DNA from 4 places in the Coprobacillus sp. genome. Region 1 is predicted to be linked to each of the others. Evidence: predicted binding sites of a transcription regulator. Region 1 holds the regulator's gene; each other region holds the start of a gene.
The links. Region 1 encodes HrcA, which represses chaperone genes, less so after heat shock. Its sites were predicted from a motif close to TTTTAGCACTNNNNNNNNNNNAGTGCTAAAA; they were not measured.
Positions count from the first base shown of each region.

Region 2: the regulator HrcA is predicted to act here: its motif matches at 3,133-3,163, upstream of htpG (molecular chaperone HtpG).
Region 3: the regulator HrcA is predicted to act here: its motif matches at 2,424-2,454, upstream of AC5M21_RS03105 (GroES family chaperonin).
Region 4: the regulator HrcA is predicted to act here: its motif matches at 2,338-2,368, upstream of AC5M21_RS11185 (ATP-dependent Clp protease ATP-binding subunit).

Region 1 is NZ_CFJNYH010000020.1:31,956-37,834, reverse strand. It holds gene dnaJ (molecular chaperone DnaJ) at 1-711, opposite strand, end outside; gene dnaK (molecular chaperone DnaK) at 766-2,580, opposite strand; gene grpE (nucleotide exchange factor GrpE) at 2,601-3,140, opposite strand; gene hrcA (heat-inducible transcriptional repressor HrcA) at 3,151-4,185, opposite strand; gene AC5M21_RS08545 (hypothetical protein) at 4,755-5,081, opposite strand; gene AC5M21_RS08540 (hypothetical protein) at 5,266-5,430, opposite strand.
Region 2 is NZ_CFJNYH010000013.1:25,069-30,947, forward strand. It holds gene AC5M21_RS06155 (GNAT family N-acetyltransferase) at 1-160, shown strand, start outside; gene AC5M21_RS06160 (nitroreductase family protein) at 175-714, opposite strand; gene AC5M21_RS06165 (hypothetical protein) at 728-1,105, opposite strand; gene htpG (molecular chaperone HtpG) at 1,174-3,069, opposite strand; gene AC5M21_RS06175 (PH domain-containing protein) at 3,224-3,613, shown strand; gene AC5M21_RS06180 (LysR family transcriptional regulator) at 3,658-4,533, opposite strand; gene AC5M21_RS06185 (cupin domain-containing protein) at 4,653-4,997, shown strand; gene AC5M21_RS06190 (SPL family radical SAM protein) at 5,048-5,879, opposite strand, start outside.
Region 3 is NZ_CFJNYH010000005.1:41,359-47,237, forward strand. It holds gene AC5M21_RS03095 (GNAT family N-acetyltransferase) at 1-225, shown strand, start outside; gene groL (chaperonin GroEL) at 442-2,061, opposite strand; gene AC5M21_RS03105 (GroES family chaperonin) at 2,074-2,334, opposite strand; gene AC5M21_RS03110 (MmcQ/YjbR family DNA-binding protein) at 2,505-2,849, shown strand; gene AC5M21_RS03115 (DUF6440 family protein) at 2,901-3,095, shown strand; gene AC5M21_RS03120 (VOC family protein) at 3,111-3,482, shown strand; gene AC5M21_RS03125 (PadR family transcriptional regulator) at 3,581-3,904, shown strand; gene AC5M21_RS03130 (DUF2812 domain-containing protein) at 3,894-5,021, shown strand; gene AC5M21_RS03135 (MBL fold metallo-hydrolase) at 5,044-5,727, opposite strand; gene AC5M21_RS03140 (YebC/PmpR family DNA-binding transcriptional regulator) at 5,734-5,879, opposite strand, start outside.
Region 4 is NZ_CFJNYH010000030.1:8,267-14,145, forward strand. It holds gene AC5M21_RS11170 (acyltransferase family protein) at 1-427, opposite strand, end outside; gene AC5M21_RS11175 (M15 family metallopeptidase) at 420-1,163, opposite strand; gene vanG (D-alanine--D-serine ligase VanG) at 1,141-2,205, opposite strand; gene AC5M21_RS11185 (ATP-dependent Clp protease ATP-binding subunit) at 2,425-4,995, shown strand; gene bilS (flavodoxin family protein BilS) at 5,067-5,564, shown strand; gene AC5M21_RS11195 (RsmE family RNA methyltransferase) at 5,633-5,879, shown strand, end outside.

The DNA.
Region 1 (5,879 bases):
ACGTAACTGTTGATGTGTATTAATACCAGCAGGTATATTTAGTTCAACAGTAATATTTTTATTGATATATCCTTTACCCTTACAATGATCACATTTTTCTTTAACAACTTTACCAGTTCCATTACAATCAGGGCAAGTTGTTTGGTTCACAAATGTACCAAATGGTGAACGTTGTTGTGTACGGATTGTTCCAGTACCACCACAACGTGAACACGTTTGAACATCATCAGGTGACTTTGCTCCACTTCCATGACAATGCGAACACTGTTCATCAAAATTAATTTTAATCTCTGTTTTCTTACCTTTGATTGCATCCATGAAGTCAATCTCTAATTGAACAAAACGATCTTCCCCACGCATTGGACCTGTCTTTCTTTGACGCTGTCCTCCACCACCAAAGAATGAACCAAAAATATCTCCTAAGTCAACATCTTCAAAGCCACCAAATCCACCGAATCCGCCAGCTCCTCCAAATCCTCCTGATTGATCAAATGCCGCATGACCATAACGATCATATGCAGCTTTTTTATTATCATCTGATAAAACATCATACGCTTCTTGTACTTCTTTAAATTTATCTTCTGCACCAGGATCCTTGTTAACATCAGGGTGATATTTCTTAGCCATTTTTCGATATGCACGTTTGATTTCATCTGCACTGGCACTTTTAGAAACACCAAGCACCTCATAATAATCTCTTTTATCAGCCATATTCTCACCTCTTGACTAGATAAAACCAAGGCAAAGCCTTGGCTTTATACTATCCTAATTTTTTTCTGTAAAGTCTGCATCGACAACATCATCATTATTTGATGCTGTTTGTGTATCACCTGTCGGATTAGCTCCTTGACCTTGTTGATATTGATATGCTGCCATTTGTTGTGCAACTTGTTCTAATTCAGTCATCTTAGTTTCAAGTGTAGCCATATCATTATCATCTAAAGCTTTCTTTAATTCATCTCTTAAAGCAGTTGCTTGTGTTTTTTGATTTTCATCAATCTTATCACCTTGTTCAGCTAATGCTTTATCAATTTCATTAATCATTTGTTCTGCTTTATTTCTTGTTTCAATATCTTTACGTTTTTGTTCATCTTCAGCCTTATTAGCTTCAGCCTCTTTTACCATTCTATCAATTTCTTCATCACTTAATCCAGTTGAATTTTGAATTGTAATAGATTGTTCTTTTTGTGATTTCATATCTTTCGCTTTAACATTAACAATACCATTAACATCAATACTGAATGTAACCTCAATTTGTGGAACACCTCTTGGAGCTGGTTCAATACCATCTAATTTAAATAAACCTAATTGTTTATTATCTTTAGCCATAGATCTTTCACCTTGTAATACATTGATATCAACAGCTGGCTGATTATCTGCAGCAGTAGAGAAAATTTGTGATTTTGTTGTTGGAATTGTTGTATTTCTTTCAATTAATACAGTCATAACTCCACCCATAGTTTCAATACCTAATGATAATGGTGTAACATCTAATAAAACGATATCTTTAACATCACCAGTAATAACTCCACCTTGAATAGCTGCACCCATAGATACAACTTCATCAGGATTCACTGATTTGTTAGGTTCTTTTCCAAGTAATCTTTTCACTGATTCTTGTACAGCAATAATACGAGTAGATCCACCTACCAATAAAACTTGATCAATTTCACTTGGAGAAATACCAGCATCACTTAATGCTTGTTTCACTGGTCCTTCAGTACGAACAACCAAATCTTTAGTTAATTCATCAAATTTAGCTCTTGTTAATGTTAATTCTAAATGCAATGGACCTGCTGCACCAGCAGAGATAAATGGTAATGAAATTTGTGTTTGCATAACTCCTGATAAATCTTTTTTCGCTTTTTCAGCAGCTTCTTTAACACGTTGCATTGCCATTTTATCAGCACTCAAATCAACACCTTGATCCTTTTTAAATTCAGCAACAATCCAGTTCATAACTTTTTCATCAAAGTCATCTCCACCTAAACGGTTATCTCCAGCTGTCGCTAATACTTCAAACATACCATCTGCCAAATCAAGGATTGAAACGTCAAATGTTCCTCCTCCTAAGTCATATACCAATACTTTTTGTTCAGTATCTAATTTATCAACACCAAATGCTAAAGCAGCAGCAGTAGGTTCGTTAATGATACGTTCAACATCTAGTCCCGCAATTTTACCAGCATCTTTTGTAGCTTGTCTTTGTGCATCATTGAAATATGCTGGTACAGTAATAACTGCTTTTGTAACTGTTTCACCCAAATATGCTTCTGCAGTTGCTTTTAAGTTTTGTAAAATCATTGCAGAGATTTCTTGAGGTGTATATTCTTTACCATTTACATTTTCTTTATAATTTGTACCCATATGTCTTTTTACAGACATAACTGTATCTTTATTAGTAACAGCTTGACGTTTTGCAGCTTCACCAACAACGATTTCTCCATTTTTGAATGCAACAACTGATGCAGTTGTTCTTAATCCTTCAGGATTTGCAATAACTTTTGCTTCTCCATTTTCCATCACACTTACGCATGAGTTTGTAGTACCTAAATCAATACCAATAATTTTGTTTCCCATAATATAAATCCTCCTTATAACTATTCATTAACTTTAACTAAAGATGCACGAATAACGCGATCTTTCAATTTATAACCTTTTTGAAGTTCTTCCACAACGATATTTGAATCAAAATTTTCATCGTTGGTTGTCATCACAGCCTGATGGAAATTTGGATCAAATTCCTTACCTTGAGCTTCAATCGCTTCAACACCATTCTTTTCAAGAATAGCCATTAACTGATCAAAAATCATTTGATACCCTTTTAAGAATGTTTGAATTTCTTCACTCGGTTCCTGAACATTCAAAGAACGTTCAAAATTGTCAACTACAGGAAGTAATTCTTCAATAAAATCTTGCATCATAAATTTCATAGAGTTTTGATGTTCTTTTTCTAACCTTCTCTTTGAGTTTTCCATATCTGCAAAAACTTTATAATAATCCGTCTTCCATGTATTCACTTCTTCTTCAAGCTTTGCAACTTTATCCTCAAGTGAATCAGTTGCTGTTTCTTCAACAACTTCTGTTTCTTCTTGCTTTACTTCTTCATCAACTTTTTTTTCTTTCTTTTCCTTTGCCATACTTTCACCTCTATTCATCATCTTCATCATTGCTTAGCAAAACTGTTTCTAAACTTTTAGAAATATACTCAACCAAAGAAACAACTTTTTCATAAGGCATACGTGTTGGCCCTATAACCGATATTGATCCTTTGGATTCATTGCCTGTTTTAAACGATGCACTGATGACAGAGACATCACTTAAATCTTCAATGGGTGATTCACTTCCAATCCTTACACTTACACCCTCTTCAATAGCAATAGGTTCTAAACTTTTCCATGACTGTGAATTCTCAAAAGCAGAGACCAGCTGTCTAAGTTTATTCACATCATTATATTCAGGTTGATACAACATATTTTCTTTACCCGAGAAATAAACATTACTATTGGCGAATTTCATAAATGATTCTAAAAACGCATTGAATAAAACTTCATGTTCTTTAATTCGAGCACTCAATATTGGCCGCACATCTCTTTCCAAGCGATAAGCCACTTGATTAATTGGTGTTCCATCCAACAAATCATTCATAACATTCACACAACTTGTTAAATCTTCTAAATAAGCATTATTCTTAACTTTAAAAATACGATTTTCAACATGCCCTTTGTCTGTTACAATAATTGCTGTCACACTATGCTCTGTCAAAGGAACAAGTGTAATATTTTGCAATCGTTCATAATCAGAATTAGGACCTAAAGCTACTGTAGTCAAATGAGTAAGTTCACTTAAAATTTGACAACTTTCCTGAATAATCTCATTTAAAGAGCGATGCCGGTCACCAAGAATCATAGCAACTTGATTTTTGACATCGTCATCAACATTAGGCTGCATTAATGTATTGACATAAAAGCGATACCCTTGTGTTGAGGGCACACGTCCTGATGACGTATGTGTTTTTTCTAAATATCCATTTTCTTCAAGAAATGACATTTCATTACGAATTGTCGCACTTGAATAAGGAAGCATATACTTTGTCATAAGTGTTTTTGAACCAACTGGTTCAGCTGTTTCAACAAACTCTTCAACAATACACTTGAATATAAGCAATTGTCGTGCACTCAGCATATCACAACCTCCTTTTAGCACTCCTTTTATCTTTGTGCTAATTTTATTATACTCATGTTTTTAGCACTGTCAACACTTTTGTGCTAAAAAACAAAAATAACTGAATTCAATTCAGTTATCAACTCTGCACTCCCCTTTATATAAACAAAAGAGATCAATACATATATGAATATCAACAGGATGTTTCTTAAATACGTTTTCCTTAGTTCTTTTTGTTGTTTCATAAAATAAGTAAAAATATCTTGTAGCATCCTTTTCAGTTCTAAAAACAAAATCCTGCTAAACCTAAACCACACAATGAGAACATTAACAATCATCGAACGGATCATTTCGAACCAATCGTATAGTTGAGTTTTTCCTATAATAGTTCTTATTTTTTACTAAATACACATAGATAAAAACTAGCAACTAACACATATAAACAACAAAACAGGAATATATATAATATATAACAATCATGCAGAAAACAAATCTAAACAAGCTAATATAAGTTTAAAATATTTGAATGTTCTCATAAAAAAGTATCCTCCTTATAATTATTAATATATGAGGGATAAATCCCCCATATATTAATAAAATACTCTATGTTTATCTAAATATAATACAGCCACTCCAACTCCTAATACTGCTGCACACATAAACGCTACACCACCAATATATAACGCAGCGTTAGCGATTGCAGGTCCAAATAATGCAACACCTTTCCAATAAGCAATAGTAGCTAAAGATTTCATAAAACCAGCTGTGATACCACATTGATATGATGCGATTTTTCTAATGGCACTACTTCTATTCCATAATCCCTTTAAATTCCTTGCTAATGTAGCACTACCACCTTTCCCATTTTCTTCAACATCTAACTCTAAAAACTCTTTATCTTCAATAAAAAGATACATATCAGACTTTCTTAGAAATAAAGCCTGATTATATATATATCCTGCATCATATACAAAAAAGTAAAAAGCTCTTTTTTTTCATTTGATCAGAGTTTCTCAATAGGTCATCTAATGTCTTTATAAATTCATCAACTTCTTCCTTCACCTTTGGTATCCCCATTACAATCAGTGGAACAAAATGACTTTATAATATTTTTAAATAGATATCCTTTCGACAAACATCTTTTCGATAATCAATCTTGATAAAATAAATAAGCATCCCTTGAACAAATAGAAAAACAAGCAATGTACCTAGATTTAAGACTTCATTTTCTAAAAAACGCATGACTGTTGACCATAGAATAGTCATTTCAACTATCCATAAATAGACCTTAATGACCTTAAAATTAAAAACTTTAATAAAAGTATAAATAAGCAAAAACATGCTATAGTCATTGCACCACCAAAATAACTCATCATCACCTTCACTCTCACCTCTTATTCACTATACATTTATAATCCCTATTTGTAAAATCAACAGTACAAAGAGCAATTATCTTGATATCTTTATTGACTTACTATTTTATGAAGATTTAAAGTGATCAAATATTAATAAATACAATAATTAAGACTATGCCAATAACTGTTCCCAAGCGCAAAGAAGTAAATAACAATTTTTTCGTTTATTGTCAATGTTTTAAAAATCAATCAGATTCATTTTTTACCATAAATAAAAATCCCAATAGCAACAACAATAGAAATAATATTATAAATCAAATAGTATCATCTTGAAAAGGAATCACTTATCTTGAACCTAAA
Region 2 (5,879 bases), on a different contig from region 1:
CATTGTTGCTCGTCACTTTGGTGGAAACACTGCTTCTCAAGTCCTTCTTAAAAAACTCGGATTTGTTCACGAAGGAACTTTAAGAAAAGGGATAAAAGGTTATAAAGATATCATTTATGATGATTGCATATATTCATTAATGCCAGATGAATTAAAATAGAAGACACTCGTCTTCTATTTTTCATATATTCTCGTAATTTCTTCAAATGTTTTTCGTTGAGGCATATCTGGTTCAATATCTCCATATCCTACAGCAATAACACTCACAACACCTTCATTTTCTGGAATGCTTAGAAAATCTTTGATTTGTTTGGCATCCCTTATTCCCATCACAAGTGTTGATAACCCTAACTCTGTTGCCTTTAACAATAAATTCATGTTTTGTAAACCACAATCATAATACCCCCAACCATTTCCTAATTCATTACTAGGTGTTCCATCTCTTTCGTATCCTGAACGATTGAGTATAATAGTTGATATAATAAGAACTGGTGCATTCTTAACATTGTCAAAATTAAATTCAGGCAATGTGTTTTTTATTTTCTCCAACATTATTTCACCCTCCACAATATAATAACGTGTCACTTGGGAATTCTTCCATGATGGTGCTAAAATAGCAGCTTCTATCATTTGATGAATATCATCAATACAAACAAATTGCTTTTTATACTTCCTTATACTCCTTCTTTGCTTTAAAACATCATTCAATTGCATAACTATATCCTCCTTACCCTCTTAATGCTTTTTTTATATTGATCTCATAAAACTGTTTAGTAAAATCAAGCAATTCCTCTTCAGTTAATCCAATAGACTCAAGAAAACTATTGAAAGATGAATTATCATGATAACCAGATTCATCATAAACTATATACCCCTCAGAACTTCCCAGAAAAACAACTTGATAATCTTCATCCATAAAAATATCCCACTGTATTTCCTCTTGTCGTAAAAACATATTAGGTTGATGACTAGGTATCATTCCCATCGTGATATTTAGATTTTCTAATTGTTTGTATGTATCTTCATATGAAACACTGAAATGTGATGCTTGACATCCCCATAACATGATTAAAACACTGAAAACAATCACAATTTTCTTTCCCATATTTTTCTCCCTTTTTCTTATTTTAACATAAAAAAACAGTATATCAAAATTGATATACTATCTTTTTATTATTTATTAGCTTCAACCATTAAATCACAAACTTTATTAGAGAATCCCACAGGATCATCAATACTAAATCCTTCAATTAATAAAGCCTGATCATATAACAACGATGCATAATCCTTAATCTTTTCTTTATCTTTATCAAAAACTGACTGTAAAGCTGTAAAGATTTGATGATTAGGATTAATTTCAAGAATTCTTCCTGCTTTAACACCTTGAGCATCTGGCATTTGGCTCAATACTTTTTCCATTTCAAATGAAACACCTTCACCACTTACTAAACATACTGGATGTGTTTTTAATCTTGAAGAAACCTTAACATCTTGAACTTGATCTTTTAGTGCTTCTTTTAATGTTTCTAACAAATCTTTGTTATCTTCATTGACTTGTTCAAGTTCTTTCTTTTCTTCTTCACTTTCAATATCCAAATCACCTTGATTAATATTCTTAAAGGCTTTTTCTTTATATTCTCTTAACATTTGAATACAGAACTCATCAACATTATCAGTCAAATAAAGGATATCAAAACCTTTATCCTTAACCATTTCTACAGTTGGTAAATGATTAATCTTTTCAATTGTTTCACCACTTGCAAAATAGATTTCTTTCTGTTCTTCTTTCATAGCTTCAACATATTCATTTAAAGTGATGAGTTTCTTTTCATTTGCACTATAGAACAACAATAAATCTTGTAATTTATCTTTGAGCATACCATAACTATTATAGATACCAAACTTCAATTGCAATCCAAAGTTTTTAAAGAATTCTTCATATGTTTCTCTTTCATTCTTTAACATCTTTTCAAGTTCACTTTGAATACGTTTTTCAATTTTATCAGCAATTAACTTTAATTGACGATCGTGTTGTAACATTTCACGAGAAATATTTAATGATAAATCTTGTGAATCAACTAAGCCTTTTACAAATCTATAATGTTCTGGAACAAGATCACTTGCTTTATCCATAATAAAGACTCCACGTGAATAAAGTTGTAAACCTTTTTCATAATCTTGAGAATAATAGTTCATTGGTGGTTTTGAAGGAATGAATAATAATGAATCATATGAGATTGTTCCCTCAACACTATTATGCATAACTTTTAATGGTTCATTGAAGTCATTGAATTTATCTTGATAAAATTCATTATAATCTTCTTTTGTAATATCTTTCTTTGGTCTTTTCCATAATGGAACCATAGAATTCAATGTCTTATGTTCAACAACTTGTTCATACTCATCACTGTCTTCTTTTTGTTTAGAAGTTGTCATATCCATTTCAATTGGATAATGAACATAATCAGAATATTTTTTAACAAGTCTTTGAATTTCATATTCATCTAAATATTGATCATAATTTTCATCATCTGTATTTTCTTTTAAGAACAAATTAATTCTTGTCCCATGTTGTGGATAATCACATTCTTTAACAGTATAACCATCACTTGTATCTGATTCCCAAATATAAGCTTGATCTTCACCATATTTTTTAGAAATCACTTCGACTTTATGAGCCACCATAAATGCTGAATAGAAACCAACACCAAATTGCCCAATAATATCAACATCATCCTGTCCCTTTTCTAAGGCATTTTTAAATTCAAAAGAACCAGAATTCGCAATTGTTCCTAAATGTTCTTCCAACTCTTTTGCATCCATCCCAATTCCTTGATCAATAATAGACAGCATACGATGATCTTTATTGATCACAATTTGAATAGACAAATCTTCTCTTGAAATACCACTGATATTTTCAGTTAATGCTTTATAGTATAATTTATCAGAAGCATCACTTGCATTAGAAATCAATTCTCTAAGAAAGATTTCCTTATGCGTATAAATAGAATTAATCATTAAGTCTAATAATCTTTGTGACTCAGCTTTAAATTGTTTCTTTTTTGCCATTTTTTACATCTCCTTTAATTAGCACTCTTTGATTAACTGTGCTAATGATATCTTATACCTTTTTCTTAGCACTGTCAATATCAAACTGCTAATTTATAACATCTATACAAATTTCTATATTCATTGTATAATGTCGATATATGGAGGTAGGAATATGAAAACAAATGTCAAAAAACTTTGGTCAGATAAAAAAAGAATACTTGGTATGCCTATCAGCTTTACAACTTATTCTTTATCAGATGATCGCCTTTTTGTTGATAAAGGATTGGTCAGACTACAAAGTGATGAAATATTACTTTATCGCGTCCGTGATTTAAGTGTTTCTCAAACGCTAGGACAACGTATTTTTGGTGTTGGATCTATTATTGTCCAATCATCTGACAAAACATCACCTGTTCTAGAAATCAGAAATATCAAAACACCTTTTGATGTGAAAGAACTTCTTCATCAACATGTTGAAAAAATGAAACTGGAAAGAAGAATGCGTGTTGGAGAAATTCTAGAAGATGGACATGATTATGCTGAAGATTTAGATAATGATTAAGAGATTATAACCTGATAGATATCTATCAAGAGATAGTCTCTTTTTTATTCAATCAATTTTTTAGCCATATCTATAAAATGTTTTAAACTGGGCGATAGCCACTTATCTCTATGATAAATTAATTGCGATTGAATAGAATAATGAGTGAGATATTCAATTGCCTTTAATTGGTTTTGCTTCATTTCATCTTGAACAACAAACTCAGGTAATACACATATTCCTAGTCCACTTAATACAGATTGTTTAATAACTTGAATACTACTTGTCTCAAGAACAATATGAGGAGTTATTTTTATTTTATTTAAATCATAATCAAATTGTTGACGATAACAACATTCTTTTTTTGTGACAATGAGACGCTGATTAGCTAAATCTTTTAAAGAAACATTTTTCTTTTGAGCAAGTGGATGTTGTGGCAATGAGAAAATACCAATTGTTTCTGGAATCTGTAAAACCTTTTCAAAATGCAAATGAGCTAGTGGCCGATCTAATACAAATGCTATATCAATCGTATTGTTTGCTAATAAAGACAAATAATCATTGCTTTCTAATACATATAAACAAACCTCAACACTTGGATACTGATTTGAAAACAGTTTAATAATATTGGGTAAACGATATAGACAAAGAGATTCAGACGCTCCTATCACAATGCGACCATTATCCTGTTTAGCAAACTGAAATTCTATATCCTTAGAAAGAGAAAGCATTTTTTGAGCATAAGGAATTAATTTCTGCCCATCTGTTGTGAGACTAATTTTCTTTCCCAAACGTTCAAACAATTTGACATTTAATTCTTCTTCAAGCTGCTGAATCTGCATTGTCACATGGGACTGAGCATAATGAAGATGCTCAGCAGTCTTTGTAAAGTTCTTAATTTCACATAAGCATAAAAATGTCTGTAAATGCTTTAAATCCATAAAGACCCCCTTAATCATCTTGTTTTGTGATTGTTATCATCTAAACAATCTATTTTTATGATGAGTATATTTATGTTAACATAAATATATACAATTAACAATAACCAAGGAGGTCTGTTATGAAAACAGTCAATTTATTAAAAGAAGCCAACGCACTACAATGTCTTTATGTTTATAACAAGGTAGGAATTTTAAATGAACATGTTTTAAGTCTTGTTCAAGTCGAGAATCGTACATTAGATTTTCATATCCATGAAACTTCTGATGAACTGTTTTATGTTATTGAGGGTCATTTTATTTTAGAAACAAAAGACAATCAATTTCCAGTTCAGGCAGGAGAATTCATTATTGTTCCCAAAGGAGTTAAACACCGTCCAGTTGTAAATTCATTAACTAAATTTCTGATGATTGAACTGGCAGGAACATTAAACAAAGAAAACAGTGGTGATTTATATGAAGGGTGAAAATAAAAACTCATATCATAGGATACAATTCCTAAACTGATATGAGTTTTTCATTCGTCTTTATGTGTATCTTTAAGAACCTTATTTTCTAAATCATATTTTTTTCGGATTTGATTTAATGATTGATAAAATTCTTTTTTATATTCTTTTAAACAACTCCCTTTAGGATAAAGATGTTTTAATTTCCAATAAAGGTTTTCGTCATATTGGCGAATTGAATTTAAAAAATAAGGTTTTGTTTTTCCTCTTAAATACAATGTTCCAGGAACAATATAATCGAGATCAATTTGTTGAGCCAATTTGTAAATAGCTTCTATATTTTCATATGAATCAGTGATATATGGAATAATTGGCATCATTAAAATACCAACACTTGCATTGGTTTTCTGTTTCAAAATTTGAAGAACTTTCATTCTTTCCAAACTCGTTGCAGCACGTGGTTCAATAACCTGTTGGATACTTTCATCAGCACATGTCACTGTACAAGTCAAATTCACAGCTGCCACCTTTGATAATTCAGCCAAAAGATCAATATCCCTTAAAATCAATGTTGATTTGGTAGAAATATTGACAGGATTTTGATAACGAATCATTAACTTTAAAACCTCTCTCATCAATCCTAATTCTTTTTCACAAGGCTGATAACTATCACTCACGCTCCCAAAATTAATGATATTCTTCTGCCAACTTGGCTTGCTGATTTCTTTTTCTAAAATTTCTACAATATTCTCTTTATAATAAATATGGTCATAAAACTTTTCATCATCTAAATAATCATGTGAGTACAATGCATAGCAATATAAACATCCATGTTCACAGCCGCGATAAATATTGACATCATGTTGATAAGGCATTCCACCCCTCACCTTACGAATTGCACTT
Region 3 (5,879 bases), on a different contig from region 1:
GGAACATGGGCTCTGGAAAAAACAAGAGATTTTGCTTTTCAAGAACTGCATCTGCATCGTTTAGAATTAAATGTCTTTTCGTTTAATGTGAGAGCCATTAAAGCATATAAACATGCTGGATTTCGTCAAGAGGGCATATTAAAAGATGCTATTAAAGATGGTGATAAGTATGCTGATAATATTCTAATGGCTATATTAGAAGATGAATGGAAGTCTTGTAAATAGGAAAGATATGTAAAAATTTATCCTTTTTCTTTATAAATTATTATCATTGTCAGTGACGTTTATCTTTATTCTGTTATCTCTATGTCGTTTCATTTGATTGCTATTGCACTATGTAGCATTTAACTGTTTTTTTGATATTCAAAAGAGTATATTGAAAAAAGAAGTCCTCTAAACTATGAGAACTTCTTTTTCACTTGTGTTTTTGAGATCAAAATATTAGTACATTCCTGGAGCACCTATTGGAACTGGAGCAGGATTGTCTTCTTTAATAGGGGCAACACCAGCTTCTGTTGTAATGAATAATGCAGATATACTTGCGGCATTTAATAAAGCGCTACGTGTTACCTTTGTTGGGTCAATAATACCTTTATCAAACATTGCAACCCATTCACCATCTTTTGCATCAAAGCCTTGACCTTCAGGAGACTTCATTTGTTTTTCAACGATTTCATCACTATTATAGCCAGCATTTTCAGCAATTTGACTCATTGGGGCAAGCAATGCATCTAAAACAACCTTAATACCTTTTTGTTTATCAATATCTTTATCTTTTAATTGATCTTTTAAAGCAACATAAGCATTAACTAATGTCACACCGCCACCCATAACAATTCCTTCACTGACAGCAGCTTTTGTTGCATTTAATGCATCTTCGATTCTTAATTTCTTTTCTTTTAATTCTGATTCAGTTGCACCACCGACTTTGATAATAGCAACACCATTACTTAATTTACCTAATCTTTCAGCATAATTTTTCTTATCATATTCACTTTTTGAATTATTCATTTGTTGAGTAATTTCATGAACACGTTGATCAATTGCATCTTTTTCACCAGCGCCACCAATCATAGTTGAGTGATCTTTAGTAATATGAACTTTTTTAGCTGATCCTAATTCATCCATTTGCATATCTTTTAAATTCATATTTAAATCTTTACTATAGAATTTTGCATTTGTTAATATTGCAATATCTTGTAAGATTTCTTTTTGATTATCACCAAAACCTGGTGCTTTTGTTGCAACAACATTAAATGTTCCTCTTAATTTATTAACAACTAATGTAGAAATGACTTCTTGTTCGAAATCATCAGCAATTAACAATAAAGATTTATTGGCTTGCATAACTTGTTCAAGAATTGGTAGAATTTCTTGGATTGTATTGATTTTTTGATCAGTAACCATAATCATTGGATTGTCTAAATCAACAGTCATTTTTTCTCGATCTGACACCATATATGGAGATACATAACCTTTATCATATTGCATACCTTCAGCAACTTCTAATTCAGTATCAAAACTGTTTGATTCATCAACACTGATGACCCCATCTCTACCGACTTTTTCCATCGCCTGTGCAATAATTTTACCAATCTCTTGATCACCAGCTGAAATTGTTGCAACACTTTCAATATCATTGCTTGTTTCTACAATATGAGATTTATCTAAAATATATTTAGCAACTTCCTTGCTTGCATAATCAATACCTTCACGCATTAAAACAGGATTAGCACCTTTTTCAACGGCTTTTAATCCATTTTGAATCATACTTTGGGCTAGAATAGTCGCAGTTGTTGTACCATCTCCAGCAACATCATTTGTCTTATTGGCAACTTCATAGACAAGTTTAGCACCCATATTTTCAAAAGTATCTTCTAGTTCTATTTCTTTAGCTATACTAACTCCATCATTTGTAATGAGTGGTGAACCATATCCCTTATCTAAAACAACATTTCGTCCTTTTGGACCAATTGTAACTTTCACAGCATCAGCCAAAGTATTGACACCTTTTAACATTGCATCTCTAACATCTTTAGAAAAACGAATCTCTTTACTCATGATTAATTCCTCCTATTCAACAATCGCTAAAATATCTTCTTCTTCTAAAATCATATATTCAGTTTCTTCATCTTTAAATTTTGTTCCTGAATATTCCTTGAAAATAACAGTCATTCCTTCTTTTAAATGGTCGTCACATTTTGGACCAACAGCAACAACTGTTGCTTGATTGCTTGCCTGTTCCTTTGGATTGGTGAGAATAATCCCACTTGCAGTTTGCTTTTCAGCTTGCTCCTTTTTTAAAATAACATAGTCATGTAATGGCTTTAACATTTTTATTCCTCCTTTTTATGCTTAGCACTCATAACTATAGATTGCTAACACAAATAATTATAAACTTAAATGTGAATTGAATATGAACTTTTTGGCACTAGTTATAAGAAAGTGCTAAATACCTATCATTTTATCTATATTTTATGTATAATAAAAAAGAAGGTGAGATAATGAAGACAAGGCAAGAAATCATTACATATTGTTTAACATATCAAAATGTATATGAAGATTATCCATTCTCTGATACGAATTGGACATGTATGAGACATCACGAAAATCATAAAATATTTGCGTGGATATTTGAAAGAAATGGAAGTATTTGGGTGAATGTGAAGGGAACAAAAGGGTGGTTAGATTTTTTTAGAGAAAAATATAAATCTGTTGTTCCAGGTTATCATTTAAGTAAAGAACATTGGAATTCAATTATTCTAGATGGTACAGTTGATCCAAAAGATATTGAGATAATGATTCAAGAAAGCTATGATATAACTTTAGTTAAACGAAAAAGAAAATAATTTTGGAATAACGTTTGATTCTGTTATAATGTTAACGATGGAGGAAGAAGTATGGCAAAAAAAGATAAACGTTTTATAAGTATCTATGAACAAAGTTCATTTGCGACTGCAACGGAAATCCTCGTCGATAAAGAAACTGGTATTCATTATCTTTACCATTCAAGTGGGAATTCTGGAGGATTAACAATTCTTGTAGATCGTGAAGGAAAACCTATGATAACAACTGTTTTTCCAAAAGATGAGTAAAAAGGAGCGAATAAGATGAAAGCAATATTTAATCATTGTAATATTAATGTTACTAATTTAGAAAAGAGTATTCATTTTTATAAAGAAGCATTAGGCTTAGAAGTTATTCGAGAAAAAGAAGCAAGTGATGGCAGTTTTAAACTTGTTTATTTAAGTGATGGTGTTTCACCATTTCAATTAGAATTAACATGGTTAAAGGATCATCCTCAAAGTTATGAACTTGGAGAGAATGAAAGCCATATTTGTTTTACAGTTGATAACTATGAAGAAGCTCATGCATTACATCAGAGAATGAATTGTATTTGTTATGAAAATGAGGCTATGGGATTATATTTTATTAATGATCCAGATGATTACTGGTTTGAGATTATTAGAGAGAAATCATAGAAAATATGATTTTCTCTTTTTTTGTTGACAATATCGTTAAACGATAATAGACTGAAGATGAGGAACATATCGTTAGACGATATGAAGGAGTTGATTGTATGCCTAGGGTTCAATTGAAAACATTAACAGAACAAATGTATTATGTTTTATTAGCATTAAAAAAAGAAAGATATGGTGTTGAAATTTCACAATATATCGAAAAATTAACACATGGAAGAATTATTCTTGGTCCAGGAACATTATATGCAATTCTTTCAAAGTTTGAAGCTGAAAAATGGATACATGAAAAGAAGACAGAAGGGCGCAAGAGAAGTTATATTATGACAGATAAAGGTCGTATAATGTTAGAAAAAGAATATCAGCATCTCCTTGAAATGATTGAAGATACAAAGAAGAGTGAGGAGGATATTGATGAATCATGAATTAAAATATAATAAATTTCATTACTTTGAAAAGCAACAATTAGAGGATTATATAAATGAGATGGCTAAGAATGGTAAATATTTAACAAAAATTCATTCTCAATATCTTGTTTTCAAAACTGAACCTGTTCATGAGATCTATTATTATGTAGATGTTTATAGTAAAAAAGATGGATTCATAAATATTCCTCAAAAGGAAGAATACTTTGAATATTTTCAGAAAAATGGTTATCAATTACTGGATTACTGTGAGCCATTCTCTATTTTTACTTCCACACAGGCTAGGCCAATTCATACAGATGAAAAGGTCGAAAAAGATGTTATTTCTAAAACTTCACATCGTCATTTTATTTATGATTTTTTCATGTCTGCTTGTGGGCTATTTTTGTTTTGGGCATATTTCTCATTAGATGTTCTCAGTATTTCAAATGACTATTGGATAATGAGTATTCTTTTTTGGTTATTTATATTTCTTAATGTCTTTATAGCTAATATTTATCCTTTTGTGAAATATAAATTGACTAAGAAAGTGAATTATACATATATCCATATATTAAAACGTTCTTATTATACTTCCATACTTATTGCTTGTCTTTTCTCATTAATTGCTGTTATCCTTGCAAAAATGCCATATATAACTTATGAAATTATCATTATTATTTATATTATTGTTGGAGTTGTTGGCAGTTGCTTTATTAATAAAACTGAAAATATTTGGTTTGCCTTGAAAATCCCATTGACATTGTTTTGTTTAGCAGGTCTTATTTCAATTTCTTATTTTATATCTGGAACTGCTTATCCAAAAGTCAATTTGCCAATAGCAGCTGAAAAACCATACATCATCTTTCAGCAATCAAGTTTAGCATGCTATGTTAATTATGAGGTGGCTGATGGTAATCAGCTGATGTATTTTGAAAGTTACAGTGAGGGACTCTATCCGATTGTATTGAAAAATCTCCTTTCTTATAGTCATTATACAAAAACGACTGATAGAGGATATGACCTTTATTTCATAAGTGAGGACAATGTTCTTGTTTGTAGGGATAATCGTATTTTAAGAGGAAATCATCAATTGTTAAATACAGAGACAAAGAAGTATCTAGAATTTGGATGGTAAAAGAAAAGATCTCTAATGAGATCTAGATTTCAAATGTTTCATCTTGATGATGTATATCTATGATTTGAGCATGATATGGATTATCAAGTTTTTCTTTTTTTAACTGATCACTAATTGTATAATCACCAAAATAATGAATAGGGAAAATATATCGAACTTGGACATGATTTAAAAAATATTGTAAACCGAGCAGATAACTTTCTTCCTGTCTTTTGTCTACAACAACAAAAGCAATATCAAGAGGCTGACAGATAGTGTTTATTTCCTGCTGATATGTGCTGCGTTGGTAATCGTTATCTTGATTGGGTTCGCCTTCCCAGTGCCACCAATTTAAATCTCCAGCAAAATAAATAGTTTTATTTTCAACTTCTACAATAAAAGCACATCCTTCATCAGTAGATAACAAAGTTTTGACTTTTATATCATCAAAATGATATGTTTGGTGAACATCAACATAATTTCCATCGTATTTATGTCTTAAATCATTTGAGAGAATATAGGTGATTTTTGGATGTTTAAGTTTAAATATTTGCGGATTATAATGATCAAAATGTCTATGAGAAACAAAGATATAAAGTGGTTTTTCTTGATTGAGTTTTAAATCTCCTTGATAATAATCAAAGAGAAGGCTATGATGTTCTAATTCAATGAGACATCCACTATGATAGAGATGTGTAACTAGCATACAAAAAAAGATAACATGCAATGCATGTTATTCTTCTCCATCATCATAATTAGAAACATTATGGAAGATTTGATCGACATCATCACAATCATCTAATAAATCCATTAATCTTTCAAATAACATCATATCATCACCTTCAAGTTCCACATAATCTTGTGGAGTTGTTGTGATTT
Region 4 (5,879 bases), on a different contig from region 1:
CAAGTTTTAAAGAACAGTACTTATATATTATATAAACCAAACTTATTCCGATAAGTGTTGCAGGAAGATACCACAAATGGTAGAATGTTCCATCCATAAAAATATCCTGAATCAGATTTGGAACTGATTGAATAAGAGTATTATTATAGATTTGAATAGGAATGTATATAAAGATGCATATCAGATAAATTATTCCCAGTTGATTAAGTGTCTTTTTTAATCTTTGTAGTGTAGGTTCTCCATGTTCAAACAGAAAGAAAGCAGTTGTCATAAAAAAGAAAGGGACAGCAATTCTGCCAATAATATGTGTTGTTATAAAATCAAGTGATGGACTGATTTGTAAAAATGGGTATGTATGAATGCCAATGACAAGGATTGAAGCAATAATACGCATAATATCAATCATTGGATAATTTCTCTTATGCATATGTCCTCCAAACAGTGACAATAAAGCCATCAATATTATTTCCTGAAATTTGATATACAGCATTGTCTGCTAAAGTGATTGTTGCTGTTTGGTTTAATATTGGTACATAAAATATAGAAAATAATCGATTTTGAAAATAGTAATTTAATGGTTTGTGTATAGAATAGTTCTTTATATCTTCAATATATTCCTCTAAACATAAATGTTTTTCCATCATAAACATGGAGTGGGGAATGCCAACATAACGGAAATGCCAAGGTTCATTTGCAATATGTGTCATTGCTTCTTTGTCCTCTTCATAGCGTTGAATAAAGCCATATTGATATGCTATGTTTCTAAAGTTTTGACAAACACCTACATGTGGAAACTCTGGGCGTATAAAATCAATATGATCTGAATTGAGTCCTAAATCTATAGCAAGGCCGGTTTGATGTTCACTATGTTGTGGTAAGGCAACATAGCGATTGGTAAATTCGATGCCATTGTTATATAGTGAATCTTTATATATAAGGGTTTGTTCTTCCTCTGTACGAAAACCGCTGACAAGAGATATTTGATGTGTTTGATTTATGTCTTGGAGAATATTTTTGAGTAAGTTATATGTTCTTTTTTCTAATGAAATGTTATCTTCTTTTAAAATAGGAAGATCAGGATTGTTATGGTATGGATACTGATAATTAATAAGAATTAAATTTCCTTTATGAATATCAGCTTTATTGAGAATAATTGTTTTCATGGTTTAACCCCATTTCAATAAGTTTATCTAAAATATTTTCAAAACTATATCCAATGCCTTGCAACATGCTTGGGAAACGACTGTGAGATGTGAAGCCAGGAATTGTATTCACTTCATTAAAGACAATCTCATTTTCTGGTGTTAAGAACATATCAACTCTTGCAAAAACTTGACATCCTAAAGCTTTATAGATCATTTGTGCTGTTTCCTGAATGCGTTTTTCAATTTGAGAATCTATACGAGCAGGCATATGAATCTGTGAAGATTTTAAAGTATATTTTTCAGTAAAATCAAAAAAACCTTGTGATAATTCAATTTCATCAACACGACCGAGAATGAGTTGATCAGTTCCCATGACTGCACATCCAACTTCAAATCCCTCAATATTTTCTTCAATAAGAATCTCATTATCATAAGTAAAAGCAAATTCAATAGCTTTTTCTATTTCATCAAGATGAGTGACTTTTGTAATCCCATATGATGATCCTGCTTTTACTGGCTTCACAAAGAGTGGCAAAGAGAGTTTGAGAAAATTGTTTTTTTGCAATTGATAATCTTGCATGGATGTTAGGACAAAAGATTTTGGCACACGAATGCCTGCATGATTGACAATTTGATGAGCACGTTCTTTATCCATACATAATGCTGAACTGGCTACAGAACAACCGATGAGGGGAATGCCAGATAATGCAATTAAACCTTGAACTGTTCCATCTTCACCATTTTTACCATGTAAAATTGGAAAAATCGCATCAATGTGAACAAGTATAAAGTGATCTGTTTTCATTTCTATAAGTGCATGTTTGGTTGGATCAGGTGAAATTGTGACTTCGTGAAGAGGATGCTGCCACCATGTGTCATTTTGAATATCTAAGATATCGCCATCAAAATGATACCACTTCCCATCTTTTGTAATGCCAATCATATAAATGTTATATTTATCATGATCTAGATGACAAAGAACTGAGTATGCTGATTCAAGTGATACGCTATATTCGCTTGAATGTCCTCCAAAAAGAATTGCAATTGTTTTTTTCATAATATAACCTCCATAATTTGAATGCAGATATATTCTAACAAACAAATAATAAGAATGTCTGAAAGTGTTCATAATATATTATGATGATTTGATTAAGAAAATCTTATGAAAACATTAAGAGAGTTTGTATGATAATTTTAGCACTTTAGGGTTGACAGTGCTAAAATTAGTGGTATACTATAGTTAGCACTAAGGATATAAGAGTGCTAAAGGAGTGAGATTATGAATATAGAAAAATGGACAGCAGCAATGCAAGAAGCACTACAGAAGGCTTTTCAGGAAGTATTATCAATGTCTCGGCAAGTTGTAGATATTGAGGATCTTTTGTTAGCATTGATTGAAGACACTAGTGGTATATTTTATCGTGTTCTCGTTAAGGCTGATGTGGATATAGCAGGATTGATAAACTATTTGGAAAATAAACGTCAACAGAAACCTGTTGTAGAGGGTGTTGATGAAAGTCAACTTAGAATTTCTTATGATTTAAATCAATTGCTTACAAAAGCACAAACAACAATGTCACAATATAAAGATGAATATTTAAGCGTTGAACATTTGATTATGGCTTTGTTTGCAACACAAAGTACTTTGTGTCAGGAAATTATTCAACAATTTCATTTGAATAAAAAAAGTGTAGAAAAAATAATTGAAGATATGCGAGGAGGAAATACTGTGAATAGTCCTCATCCAGAAAATCAATATGAGGTTCTTACAAAATATGGTCGTGATTTGATTCAGGATGTACGAGATGGTAAATTAGATCCTGTTATTGGTCGTGATGAAGAAATCAGAAGAGTTGTGCAGATTTTATCACGTAAAACAAAGAATAATCCAATCTTAATTGGTGAACCAGGTGTTGGGAAAACAGCGATTGTTGAAGGCTTGGCCTGGCGTATATTTAAAAACGATGTGCCTACAAGTTTACAAAACAAAACACTTTATGAACTGGATTTAGGTTCGCTGGTTGCTGGTGCGAAGTTCCGTGGTGAATTTGAAGAAAGATTGAAAGCTGTTTTGAACGAAATCAAGAAGGCTGAAGGAAATATCATTCTTTTTATTGATGAAATTCATCAATTGGTGGGTGCAGGAAAAACTGATGGGGCTATGGATGCAGCTAATCTTTTAAAACCAATGTTAGCACGTGGAGAACTCCATTGTATTGGGGCTACAACTTTGGATGAATATCGATTATATATTGAAAAAGATGCAGCTTTAGAAAGACGTTTCCAAAAAGTGACTGTTGATGAACCTGATACAGATGATACAATTGCTATTTTACGTGGTTTGAAAGATAGTTTTGAATCACATCATGGTGTCCAAATTACAGATAGTGCAATTGTTGGAGCAGTTCATATGTCACAAAGATACATTACAGATCGTTTTTTACCAGATAAAGCAATTGACTTAATTGATGAGGCTTGCGCATCTGTGCGTATGGAAATTGATTCATTGCCAGAAGAACTTGATGTTATTACAAGAGAAAAGAATCGTCTTGAAATGGAGCGTATTTCTATTGAGAAAGAAGATAAGAATGAGGATAATGAAAGACGATTGGATGAAATTAAGAGTCGTATTGCTTCATTAGATGAGCAAATGATTGGCTTGAGTGATAAATGGAAAGAGGAAAAGAAGGCACTAGATCATATTAAAGAATTAAAGGATCAAAAAGTTCGTTTTGAAGCCTTAAAAGATAAGTATGAAACAGAGGGAAATCTTGAAGAAGCATCTAAGATTAAGTACGAAACGTTACCAAAAATCAATCAAGAAATTTCTGATTTTCAATCTCAGGAATCTGAAGATGCCTTATTACAGGAAAAAGTCAGTGTGGATACAATTAGTGAAGTGATTGCGAGATGGACTGGCATTCCAATGAATAAGTTAATGGAATCTGAAAGAGAGAAACTTTTACATCTTGATGAAATATTACGTCAACGAGTTATTGGTCAAGATGAAGCTATTGAGAAAGTAAGTGATGCTATTTTAAGATCACGTGCTGGAATCAATGATGAAAATCGTCCAATTGGTTCATTCTTATTCTTAGGACCAACTGGAGTAGGTAAAACAGAAGTCGCTAAAAGTCTGGCTGAACAGTTATTTGATAGTGAAAAGAATATTGTTCGTATTGATATGAGTGAGTATATGGAAAAATTCAGCGTTTCTCGTTTGCTTGGAGCACCACCTGGATATGTAGGCTATGAAGAAGGTGGACAATTAAGTGAAGCAGTGCGACGTGCTCCTTATAGCATTGTTTTATTGGATGAAATTGAGAAGGCACATCCGGAAGTCTTTAATGTTTTATTGCAGGTTTTAGATGATGGACGTATTACTGATTCAAAAGGAAATGTAGTAAGCTTTAAAAATACTATTATTATAATGACTTCAAATATTGGTTCTCAATATTTATTGCAAGGAAATACTGAAGAAACAAGACGTGAGGTAGAAATGGAATTAAAGCAACATTTTAAACCAGAATTCTTAAATCGTATTGATGAAACAGTTATGTTTAATTCATTAGACGAAAAGGTTGTCTATCAAATTATTGATAAATTTGTCAATCAGTTATCTTCAAGATTAGCAGATAAGAAAATCACAATTGAAATTAGCAATGAAGCAAAAGCTGAGATTGCAAGAGAAGGCTTTGATCCGACTTTTGGAGCAAGACCATTAAAACGTTTTATTCAAGGGCATATTGAAACTTTAATTGCTAAAGAAATGATTAAAGGAACAATTCAAAAAGGTGATCATGTTGCTGTGGAATATAGTCATGGTCAATTTGGATTAAGTAAGGCATAAGGGAACTTATGCTTTTTTCTTTTCAAGTCTAATAAATAGGTGTATGATATTGACGAAAGAAGGGTTATATTATGAAAAGTGCAATTGTTTATAAGAGTGTAGGTGGAAATACAAAACTTTTGGCTGATATCATTGCTCAGCAACTTCATATCAAAGCTCAATCTTTAATAACTTCAGTTGATGTAGAAGATGTGGAACTTGTCTATGTTGGTTTTTGGACTGACAAAGGAGAGTGTGATGAAGATGTAAAAAGATTCTTAAAAGGCTTACATCATCAAAAAATATTTTTGTTTGGAACAGCAGGATTTGGTGGAGATAAAAGTTATTTTCAGGGAATTCTCACAAGAGTTCAAACTTATATAGATGATACAAATGAGATTGTAGGAACATATATGTGTCAGGGGAAAATGCCTGATAGTGTCAAACAAAGATACTTAAAAATGTCATTAGAAAAACCTCATGATGAACATATTCAACAAATGATTGCTAATTTTGAAGAAGCAGTAACACATCCAGATCTACAGGATTTAGAAAACCTCAGGAGTGCAATTTTAGAAACTGTCAAATAAGAGAAAAAGGTATCCTTTTTCTTTTTATATGGAATGAATTGTGATAAAATAGCCAAAGGAGGGTGTATATGCAAAGATACTTTATTGATGAAAAATGTCTAAAAGATGAAGAGATTCGAATTGATGCTTATAACCATAAACATATGCAAAGAGTCATGCGTTACCATAATGGTGATCAAGTGATTTGTATTTTGCCATCCGCTAAGACTTATATATATGAAATTACAGATATCGAAACAGGTTTACTCAAACGCATTGAAGAACTTTATGAAGACCATGAGTTAGATGTGAATGTGACCTTGATTTATGGCCTGC